2 regions of the Corynebacterium amycolatum genome follow, and region 1 is predicted to be linked to the other one. Evidence: predicted binding sites of a transcription regulator. Region 1 holds the regulator's gene; the other holds the start of a gene.
What was found. Region 1 encodes LexA, which represses DNA repair genes until DNA is damaged. Its sites were predicted from a motif close to CGAACANNTGTTCG; they were not measured.

Region 1 (5,648 bases):
CAGGCCGTAATGGCGACAATATTGGTCTTCGCCGGAGGTTTTTTCGCTTTCCGACGAGGCGCCTTGGTGATGTGCTCGCTAATAATCCGGGCGGCCTCTTCATCGCTTTCAGCACCGCGAAGAGCTGCTCGAAACCCCTTATCGCGAAGTGCTTTTGCGAGTGCAGCCAGAATATCGACGTGGACATCGCTGTTGCTGGCTGGGACACCAATGAAAAAAAGCAGGTCCGCCGGCCCATCTGGTGTGGTGAATTCCGTAGCGCTTGTTAAGCGGACAAACATCAGGGTCGGCGTCGACCAGTCCTCATGGCGGCAGTGGGGGATGGCTATTCCGCCCGGCAGACCTGTCGGGGCCTTCTCTTCGCGTTTGAGGGCTGCCGCGACGATGCCGTTGCTGTCGGTGGCGCGGCCGGTCTCTACGGCTTTAGCGATGAGGTAGTTAAGGATCTTCTCCTTTTGTGGACCGACATCTAGGTCAAGGTACACTGTCGACTCATCGGCCAGGTCTGATGCAATAGCGGAAGAATCTGCCGAAGAAGACATGGTTTTCTAATGTTCCTTATCTAGGCATCGAAAAGCTAAGCGTCGAGCTGCCATAACCGGCCAGCCTCGGGGCGAACCTGTTCTGGATAGGGGATGGTCGTACCGGGAAGACTGGTTGCCGCCGCCCCATAAGCCACGGCGGTGGTTAGTGAATCTTGGTGACTATCACCGCGTTCGCGGGACATAACGTAGCCGGCCAAAGCACAGTCTCCAGCACCGACCGTGGACTGAGCGACTATCGAGGGTGAGGTAGCAGCGAAACAACCGCCTGACTTCACTGAAAGTACCGCCCCTGCCTCGCCGAGAGTGGCAAGGACTTCGGAAACACCAAGTTCGTTCAGTGCACGAGCAGCTTGCGCTACGGGAAGATAGTTCCCTTCGGCTGCAGCGGCCTCAAGTTCTTCGCCGTCCTGATCAATGATTTGGCCAAGTTCGTAGGCGTTTGGCTTCATCAAAAAAGGCCGCACCTTCGGAAATGCGCGAACGACCTCAGTCAGTGGGCCGTCGCTAGTGTCCATAGCAACACGAATATTCGGGTTGACCGAATACACCGCTTCGGTGCATTGAACGTAAAAATCCCGGGGGACGCCAGGGGGCAGTGAACCTGCGAAAACTACCCACGTGGCGCGTTTAGCATGGTGGATAAGCTTCTCCAGGACACGTCTACGGTGCGCTTTTGTCAATGTCATGCCAGGGGAATTGAGCTTGGTGGTCGTCCCATCTGGCTCTGCGAGTGTGAGATTAACGCGGGCTTCGTTAGTCGTGTTGATGGCTTCGTGGGGGATGCCAGAGACTTCCAACAGACGTGTGAATTTTCCGGAGTCTGATGCCGGGTAGAGCGCGAGCGTCTTTTCTCCCGCGTAGTGCAACGCCTTGGACACATTAATTCCCTTGCCGCCAGCCATGTCCTCAGCCATTGGTAGGCGGAACACTCCACCTCGCTTGAGCTCCGTATCGAGGCGAGCAAGTCGATCGATTGACGGATTTACAGTCAAGGTCAGGATCATGAAGCAACCACGACCTCGACACCTTGCTCCCTGAGATCGTTCACGAATTGCTCCGGGGCAGAGGAATCTGTAATCACGACGTCGATATCTTCCAATGCCGCAAAACTGACAAGGAAGTCACGGCCGAGTTTCGTCGAGTCCGCCATAACGATGACCTTGCGCGCATTCGTGATCATCGCGCGCTTTACCGCTGCTTCCTGCGGATCAGCAGTAGAAAGACCGTGGTCAATTGTCAAGGCATTAGAACCAATGAAAGCGACATCGGCACGCATAACCGCAAGAGTACGGAGTGCGGTATCGCCAGCAACCGCCTGAGTAATGACGCGGACTTGGCCGCCAAGGAGTTGAAGCTCAATGCGGTTCGATCCTGCGAGTGTGATGGCGTTGGGAAGAGAGTTTGTGACAACCGACCAACGGCGGTTATCAGGGGAGTGGACCATCAGCTCTGCAAGAGCCTCGGTGGTAGTTCCGGCATCGAGAAAAATTCCACCACCAGAGTCAGGTAGAAAATCGGCAGCACAGCGGGCAATAGAGAGCTTCGCGTCTTTCTGCGCGTTCTTTCGAGCGGCAACTGAAAACTCAACAGTCTGAAAAGAACGAGTAGCTACAGCGCCACCGTGTACACGGTGAACTGCGCCCTCTGCATCCAACTGAGCTAGGTCACGGCGAATCGTCTCTGCTGTGACATCGAAAGCTTCCGCAAGATCAGCGACCGTCACGCGCCCTTCGACTGCTGTCAAAGACGCAATCTTCCGGCGGCGTTCCTCTGCGTACATTCCCCGCTCCTTAGCTGTTAAGAATTCTCAGCTTTACTACCTGTTTCCAGTATGCCCGTTTGTGTCTGTTTCGGGCAACGAAAATGTGGGAAATTAGAGACTGCGTAGGACGCTGACAATCTTGCCGAGGATCTTGGCGTGCTCTGCGGGGAGCGGGTCAAATGCGCGATTATGGGGCATTAGCCACTTGCCAGCAGCGTCTTCGTGCCATTCCTTGACTGTTGCTTCATCTTCAAACAGGGCTGCAACAAAGTCGCCCTGTTCGACCACGTCTTGGGAACGGACTACCACCCAGTCTCCGTCGAGAATGCCTGCGTCAACCATGGAATCACCCACGACCTTGAGTAGGTACAGCTGACCAGAGCCCGTAATCTCCATCGGAAGTGCCATATGACTTTCCACATGCTGTTCCGCCAAAATGGGGTTGCCAGCCGCAATCTGTCCAACGATAGGAACGAAGATTGGCTCTGGCATGTCCTCTGGTATCTCGGGAGTTTGGGTGCTGCCAGTGGCCTTTGGCCCAGGCTTTACCGGAGTGAAAGTGCCAGCTGAGGATTTCGAATCCCTTACGTTTACCGCACGGGGTTTGTGTGGGTCGCGGCGGAGAAAGCCCTTCTTTTCCAACTCCTTGAGTTGGTATGCCACCGACGAGGTGGAATTCAAGCCCACGGCATCTCCAATTTCTCGAATGCTCGGTGGGTATCCGCGAAGTACGACGGCATCCGAAATGACATCAAGAATGCGACGCTGCCGATCGGTGAGTGTTTTAGGGTTCGCTTTCTTCTTTTGAGCCATGGAACATCCCTTCTCAAACTCTTTCGAATGAATGATAGCTCAAAACTGTTCGAATCGTCGAGCATCGAACACCGCACGTCCTTGGATTCTTTGGAAAAAGTCTGCGTAATCCGTGCTCGGAGGCCGTGGCGGTTCCGAAAATCGAAAATAAAACCGGATAGCAGTAGACAACGTTCGAACATGGTGTTATAAATCGAACATGACAAGTTACTCGAACAGTCGTTTGATGAAAAGGTCTAGACGGATTCTCTGCATCCGCCCTTGGACATAGTCTCCAGAGCGTCGGGAAACGGTCGTACAACTCTTATTCTCTCCAGGCCGGCAACGGTGGGAGAGTCAACGTTGGAAAGGGAGAAAACATGATGTCTACGGTTTCAACCGCACTAGGTGTTAGCAGCGCATCTGATATTGACTTTTCTCAAGTTTCCGAGCCCTCTGCTCGGACGACACGGAAAGCCCCGTTGGTGTGGGGTGAACGTAGTGCGTCTTGCACGCAGCACATCGTTCGGCCCGGTCAGCGTGCACGTATTGCACAGCGCAATCGCGATGGGGCTTCATCGGCGCGAATGCGGAGGGACAGGTCGCGGCCTAGTCATGTCTCGGTCAACTACGGGCGCCCGTCTCTACCTGTTAGCAGGGCGCAGCAGTCCAATCGTAGTGATGTATCCTCAGGCACTAACCTGACTCGTTTGATGGCGGTATGGGCTCTAGGGCTTGGTGTTTTCTTCGGAGTTTTCGGCAGCGTGGTCTTTGAACAAGGGGAAAGTGAGACAGTCGAAAGCACCTTTACGTCTACGTACGCTTCCTACTCCGCGCAATAATCATTCCGGTTTCCGGCGTTGGGGTTGGACGTAGACTGGAGGCTGTGTATTGCCAGTTTTGTCACCATGATCAGACACGAGTCTTGGACTCACGGTTAATAGATAACGGTATGGGGATTCGTCGCCGGAGAGAATGCCTGAATTGCGGTAAACGTTTTTCTACGATTGAACGCTCGCAGCTGATGGTTGTTAAACGGGATGGAATCCCTGAGGAGTTCAACCGTGAAAAGGTTATCCAGGGTGTTCGACGTGCGTGCCAGGGGCGTGAAGTATCAGAGTCTCAGCTGAAGAAGCTTGCACAAAAAGTGGAGGAGAGCCTCCGCGAGAAAGGCACGCCTCGGGTGGACTCAAATGATATCGGTCTCGCCATCCTTGAACCATTGAAAGAATTGGATGAGGTGGGTTACCTCCGGTTCGCTTCCGTCTACAAGTCATTTTCTTCGGCGGATGACTTCATCCAGGAAATCTCCAGCATGCGCAAAGGAAAGAAACCACAGGCGCATGGCAAGGAAGCGGAGATGCCTTAGCGCAGCTTATCCACACGTTTTTTTATTCGGGTCAGGGAAACACTGTGGGCTGTTCCCAAACGCTGGGCAAAGAGGCTGACGCGTAGCTCTTCGATAAGCCACTGAATATCCCGAACTTCCGCAGAATGCGCTCGCCCCTTGGGCAGCCGCTCGAGTTTCGCAGCTAAATATTCACGAGCCTCAGTAACCTCATCTTCACGGTCCGCATCACGGCCGGGATCGCGGTTCATTTCCTCAAGGCGAATCTCCATCGCTTGTAGATAGCGTGGCAAATGACGCAGGTGCTGCCATCCGTGCTTGGCCACCGCTCCCTTGGGGAACATGAACTCCAGCTGGCGACGCATATCGTCAATAGCATCGCCTTCCCACTTATCCAGCTGATTAGTCACCGAGACATAGGCCGGCATGGCCTGTGCAATGCCGACAACCAACTGGCGTACCTCCGAGGCGACACCGGAGCGAACCTGTTCAAGTAGCTTGTTGAATTCTTCGGGGGATCGTACCGGGCCACCAGCAGCTATCATGCAATCGCGGATTACTGCGACGCGGCAGTCTTCGACGAGTCCATCTGCGCCGCCATGCGGCCACGCATCCACACCAACGCGTTGCTGAAGTGGAAGTCCCTTAGTCATTTGTGCAGCGTTGACGGGGCATTCGCGCAACAACATAGTCAGGTTGGTAGTTGCCAATGTGGCCTCGGCCTGGGCCTTAGTTGGTTTGACTTCGACGGCCACGCCATCCTTAGTGGTCACAAGCGTCGGATACATGGTGACCGATTGACCGTCGACAGTACTTTTGACTGTCTCTGCCACAGTGCCGAGATTGTCCGAAGTCCATTTTTTCACGGCTTCGTGGGCTGCAGACTTTGCACGCTTCGAAACGGCAGTCGAGACAGTTGCCGCGTGCTTAGCGCGCAAGGGGGCGAGATCACGGCTCTGATCGACAATATTGCCGTGTCGGTCGATAACCGCATAGTTAAAGCGCAGGTGCGCTGGCAGCTTGGACGGGTCAAAATCGGCTCCATTGATGCCGGAGCCTCCGAGCCGTCGTAAAGCATCGGCGAAAACATCAACGAAGCGCCCTGAATACGGCGTCATTGTCTCCAGCGCGCGGCGTGCGAAATCCGGCGCGGGGACAACTGACTTACGCAGAGCCTTCGGGAGAGTGCGAATATAGGCTT
Region 2 (5,648 bases), 1.1 Mb from region 1:
TGCCGTACAACCGCTCCGGCGACACGGGGCTAAAGCTTCCAGCCATTACGCTGGGACTTTGGCATAACTTTGGTGATGACCGGCCGCTCGAGACGCAGCGTGAAATCCTGCGCACCGCGTTCGACCACGGCGTCACGCACTTCGATCTCGCCAACAATTACGGCCCACCACAGGGCTCTGCGGAGGCGAATTTCGGTCGCATCATGGCCAAGGATTTCGCTCCCTACCGCGATGAAATGATCATTTCCTCCAAGGCCGGTTGGTACATGCAGGATGGCCCCTACGGCTTCGGCGGCTCGCGGAAATACCTCGTGGCCAGCTGCGATGCCTCGCTGAAGCGCATGGGCCTGGATTATGTGGACATTTTCTACCACCACCGGCCCGACCCGGATACGCCTATCGAGGAAACCGTCGCCGCCCTCGACTTCCTCGTCCGCTCGGGACGCGCGCTCTACGTCGGCGTGAGCTCCTACTCCCCCGAGCTCACTCGCCGCGCACAGAAAATCGCCCGTGAGCTGGGCACTCCGCTGACTATTCACCAGCCGAGCTACTCCATGTTCAACCGCTGGATCGAGGACGAACTGCTGGCAACCTGCGCCGACGAAGGCATGGGCGTCATCGCCTTTTCCGCGCTTGCGCAGGGGCTTCTCACCGACCGCTATCTAGATGGCGTGCCGGAGGCCTCGCGTCTCGGCGCGCACAAGATGAACTCGGGGTTCCTCAACGACGACACGCTCACCGCCATCCGTGAGCTCAACGCCATTGCTTTACGACGAGGCCAGTCCCTGGCACAGATGGCCATCTCGTGGGTTCTTCGCCGTGACGAAGTGACCTCCGCCCTAATTGGGGCATCGTCGGTGGAGCAGCTGAAAAACAGCCTCGGAGCCCTGGACGCTGCGCCGTTTAGCGATGAAGAACTCGCGGAGATCGACAAGTGGGCCGTCGACCGCGGGATTAACCAGTGGCAGGGCGCTACGGAGTCTGTATAGCCGGCAGCACATACTCAATCAGCTCGTCAATCTGCTCTTCCGCATCGCGTTTAGAGGTGCGGAAGTTGATGCTGACGTGATTGATGCCGAGCTGTCGCTGGGAGTGCAGCAGTTCGATGAGCTTGTTGCGGCCAAGGCGGTACCCGAAGTGGCCGCCCTGCGCGGGTGCGTCGGGGTCTTCATGCAGGTCAATCCACAATGATTCCAGGAAGGGTTTGAAGACACCCTCACCGCACTCCTGGGCTACCGCCTCCTGCCAGTTGGCGATGTTTTTCTTCTGCATCTCCAGGCCTTTGTGATACATGAACCACCCGTCGGTATGAGCGGCTTTCCACTCCAGGCTCTGCTGGCATGAGCCGGTGGCCAACAGCGGAACTCGGCGTGCCAGCGGCTTGGGCACCACATCGGATCCGCCCATCTTCCCCTCGGACCACCGGATAGGCCGGTCACTGGTGCTGAGGGCCTTTTCATAGACCTCGATATGCTCGCGGAAACGCTCACCGCGCTTGCCTTTGTCCTGGTTAAAGGCGGGGAACTCCTCGGGTCGATCGCCGGTGGCAACGCCGAAGAGGAAACGGCCGTCGGAAAGCCTGTCCAGCGTGGCCGCGCGCTTAGCCATCACCAGCGGATGCTGAAAAGGCACGACGATTGCACCCGTGCCGAGTGCGATGTCGCTGGTGTGTGCGGCGATGTAGCTGAGGTACATCCAGGGGTCGTAGACCTGGCCGACGTCGCCGAATGTTTCCACACGCAGCGGGATGTCGCGCGCCCACACTGCCGCGATGCCTGCGCGTTCGGCTTTCCGAATCAGCCGAATCTGATTGCTCAGCGCGTCCTTGGGTTCGGCTTCGGCGTCCTGCTCGATGGGCAGACTGAGCCCCACAGTTAGCCTGCCCGGCGCGAATGTGCGCTGGTAACCGGGTAGTTCGTCGATGGGCTTGTCCGAAAGATCAAACAGCGAGCTCATGGTGTTTAACGGTAGTACAGCTTGAGCCACGGCACCCGCAGTTAAGCTGGAACCATGCTTGAGGATGCCATCATCGTCGGAGGCGGCCAAGCTGCCCTCGCTACCGCCTACTACCTGCACAAACACGACATTGATCCGCTCGTTCTGGACAATCAGCCGGCTCCCGGCGGCTCCTGGCGCAATGTCTGGCCCTCAATGACGCTCTTTTCCACCCCGGGTTTCTCCAACCTTCCGGGCATCCAGATGCCCGATTATGACGGCTTCCCGCCCACTTCCCATGTGATTGATTACCTCAGCTCCTACGAAAAGCGCTACGAACTGCGCGTTCAGCGCCCGGTTAACGTTACCCACGTCACCCACGACGGCACCTTCCACCTCACCAGCGATGCCGGAGACTTCGAGTCCCACCAACTCATCGCCGCCACCGGCAACCGCCCCTTCGTCCCCCACTACCCCGGCACGACCTCCGCAAAACAGTGGCATTCGGCCAATTACCCAGGCCCCGAGCCATTCGAAGGCTCCCGCGTTGCCGTTGTCGGCGCGGCGAACTCCGGCGCCCAAATCGCCGCTGAACTGATACTTTCCGGTATCGACACCACCTGGTTCACCCGCCACGAACCGCGCTGGATGCCCGACGACGTCGACGGTCGCGTCCTGTTCGAACGCAACCGTCAGCGAGCACTCGCCATCGCACGTGGCGAACCCGACCCCGGCCCCTCCGACAGTATCGGCGACATCGTTGTCCTGCCGTCCGTCCGCAAAGCCCGCGACTCCGGTGCCCTCACCTGGACACCCATGTTCTCTTCGCTTGACGACGTCCACGCGGACCACCTCATTTGGTGCACCGGTTTCCGCCCCGCGCTCAGCCCCTTCCGCAGCGTCGACTCCGACCTCATCGAGTTCGTCGGCTACGGCGACTGGGTTGGCCCCGGTGCAGCCACGATTATGGGTGTTGGCCCCTTCGCTAAGCGCGCGGCTGAGCGGGTGGCTGCTCGACTGTCAGCATGATCTGCATCAACATCATGTCCAACCAACGCCCGTTCTTTGTCCCTACCTGAGGCAATAGCCCAACACGCTGGAAACCATACTTTTCGTGCAGCGCAATCGACCCCTCGTTGCTGCCGTCAATCGCTGCCACCAAAACGTGCTTTCCCGCCTCACGAGCAGCATCAATGGTCACCTGTAGAAGCGTCCCGCCAATGCCCCGGCCCTGAAAGCTCGGATGTACGTAGATGGAGTTTTCCACTGTGTACCGAAAACCCGTCGAAGTCGCGAAAGTCACTAAAGGTGGCATATCCAGCGACTTCGTCGTCAAGCGTGGCGACGAAAACCGGGTAACCCTTCTCCCAGTGCACCTCCATCCATGCAATGCGATTCTCCGCACTGACCGTGCCATCGTTCCAGATGGCGACGGTGTTGATCACGGCCTCGTTGTAAATCTCCGCGATTGCCTCGGCGTCCTCCCGCGTTGCTTGCCGAATAATCATGGTTTTGCCCCGTTTTCTGCGCTGGTTTCTGCACTCCGCCTTTATAGATGCGAGATTATCAAGCTTCCGGTTTCGAACGGGTGTTTTATTTATATTTTTCCGCAACCCTCCATGCGTCACCCGCAAACAACCTGGTAGCAAACGCTTTTATGGTCAGCCGACATCTACAAAAACCATTCAAGATCTCTCATCATTTCTCTTTACAAGCCAGAATGACACCTGTACGATAGCAAGTAAGTTCGAAAGAAGGCCGACAACCATTGGAACACCAGGGGGATCCAATGAAGTCCGAACAAGTACCCGAACCATATTGGGCTCATGAAAATCCCGAAGATGAGCTCTCAGCACTCGCGCGGGCTACCAACCGCACCCACCTTGAATTGATTGAAGCCTGCTGCCCTGCAGGCGATGATGACGTTGAAAACCATGCCGCTCGCATCAGCGTTCGCCTGGGAATCACCCGCAGTGAAGCACTGCGTATCTGTGACATTGGCCTATTGCTGGAGAAAATGCCTCAGCTAGCGGCCTACGCCCGGGAAAGCTGTGCATTGTCCATGCGGCAACTCGGCATCATTGCACATGGCGTGGTCGGCATCGAGCCGGATCAAATACCCGATGCGGAGAAGAAAATTCTGGCATTGGTTACGCCACGGAAGCGTCGTCAAGCGATGATTGGCCCTCGTACGCTCACCACCAAAATTGGTGATATTGCTGCGGACTTGGATGACCGTGCTCGCACTGACGGCACAATTCCCACCATCACCGATACGGAATCGGTGACTCTGGTGGAACGCCCCGACAGCTACTCCCAAATCATTCTCACGCTGCGCCCGGACCGCGCCTACTTCGCCATGTGCGCAATTGAAACGGTCTTCCGCGCGAATGAAGAAATGACGCAGGCGGATGCATTTGTGGAACTGATTCACCAGCGCACCAATGCAGAAGTTGTGCTCAATGTTTTCCGCGAGCCCCACAGTGATGACGCCTGGCTGGACGGCGCCGGCTGGCTCGGCGCGCTGGTCACGGAAGAGTGGATGCAAAAGGTGACGCATGTCCGCCTCTCAGCAGACAGCGCCACCAATGGTTACCGCCCAACCCCAGCGCAGGTTGCCCGCGTCCACGGTCGTGACGGCACGTGCCGCTTCCCCGGCTGCGAAGTCCCAGCGTACAAGTGCGATATTGACCATATCGCACCGTACAACCAGGAAGACTCCGAAGCCGGTGGCCCCACCGACACACAGAATCTGCACTGCCTATGCCGGAAGCACCACAACCTGAAAACCCACAAGCTCTGGGATATCACGGCTTATGAGGACGGCTCAGAGGTGTGGTCCTCTGCCGACGGCGTTACCGCGGCGACCGTCCCGGCCGGACCGTTAGCCGGGTTCGGGCGACAGACTTTTGACAAGCGCGCTACTCAGAAGACGAAAGCACGCCATGACCACTACATGAAGTGGTGGCTGTCATTCGCGGCGGTGCCAGATCTAGTCTTTGATGATGGGGAGGATTAACCCAGCGGGCCACCGCAGTTCGGCCATGCGCCAGCACCCTGGGAGGCAAGCACGCGCTCGCCAATCTCAATCTGCTGCTCCTTGGTGGCCTGGTCAGCCGTTGGTGCGTACTGGTCACCGCCGTGGCCGCTCCAGGTCTGCTGCGAGAACTGCAGTCCGCCGTAGTAGCCGTTACCGGTATTGGTCTGCCAGTTTCCGCCGGACTCACATGCCGCAACCTGATCCCAGGCGCTGACTGATGCAGCGTTAGCGGCGGCGGTCGGGGCAGCAATCATGCCTGCTGCCACGGCGGCGGATGCGATGAACTTACCGGAAAAACGCATAAACAGAGAACACTCCTAAAGGGTTGACTTTTCTCTTGGCCGACCAACCTACGCGCACCCTCCCCCACCCTGTCAACCCGTATCCTGGAAAGCATGTCCGTGGCAGATGTCGTCCGCAAAACCGAGAGAAGAATCAACGCGCTGGCCGCCAAGCGTTCCAAAAACGCTGGTTGGGAACCGGAAATCATCGGATTCACCGGGTACGGAAATGCAGAGCGCGTTCGCGTACTCGGCCGTGTCCTTATGAAGGATCCGGCCAAAAAACGAGACGAAGAACGAAACAAAAAACGCGGGTTTTGGCAGTTCTTTACCGTCGAACTCGCGGACTTTCCCGTCACCATCACTGCCGGCAATCGCACGGTGGAAACCAC

Region 2: a site for LexA is predicted at 3,517-3,530, ahead of I6J19_RS02810 (HNH endonuclease signature motif containing protein). Genes of this name have one in related genera too.

Annotation. Positions count from the first base shown of each region.
Region 1 covers NZ_CP069513.1:2,014,539-2,020,186, reverse strand. The annotation lists gene I6J19_RS08855 (PTS fructose transporter subunit IIABC) at 1-542, opposite strand, end outside; gene I6J19_RS08850 (1-phosphofructokinase family hexose kinase) at 578-1,549, opposite strand; gene I6J19_RS08845 (DeoR/GlpR family DNA-binding transcription regulator) at 1,546-2,325, opposite strand; gene lexA (transcriptional repressor LexA) at 2,419-3,120, opposite strand; gene nrdR (transcriptional regulator NrdR) at 3,986-4,468, shown strand; gene hrpA (ATP-dependent RNA helicase HrpA) at 4,465-5,648, opposite strand, start outside.
Region 2 covers NZ_CP069513.1:622,722-628,369, forward strand. The annotation lists gene I6J19_RS02790 (aldo/keto reductase) at 1-989, shown strand, start outside; gene I6J19_RS02795 (LLM class oxidoreductase) at 973-1,956, opposite strand; gene I6J19_RS02800 (NAD(P)-binding domain-containing protein) at 2,011-2,964, shown strand; gene I6J19_RS10975 (GNAT family N-acetyltransferase) at 2,921-3,238, opposite strand; gene I6J19_RS10980 (GNAT family N-acetyltransferase) at 3,126-3,443, opposite strand; gene I6J19_RS02810 (HNH endonuclease signature motif containing protein) at 3,725-4,954, shown strand; gene I6J19_RS02815 (transglycosylase family protein) at 4,951-5,277, opposite strand; gene I6J19_RS02820 (App1 family protein) at 5,371-5,648, shown strand, end outside.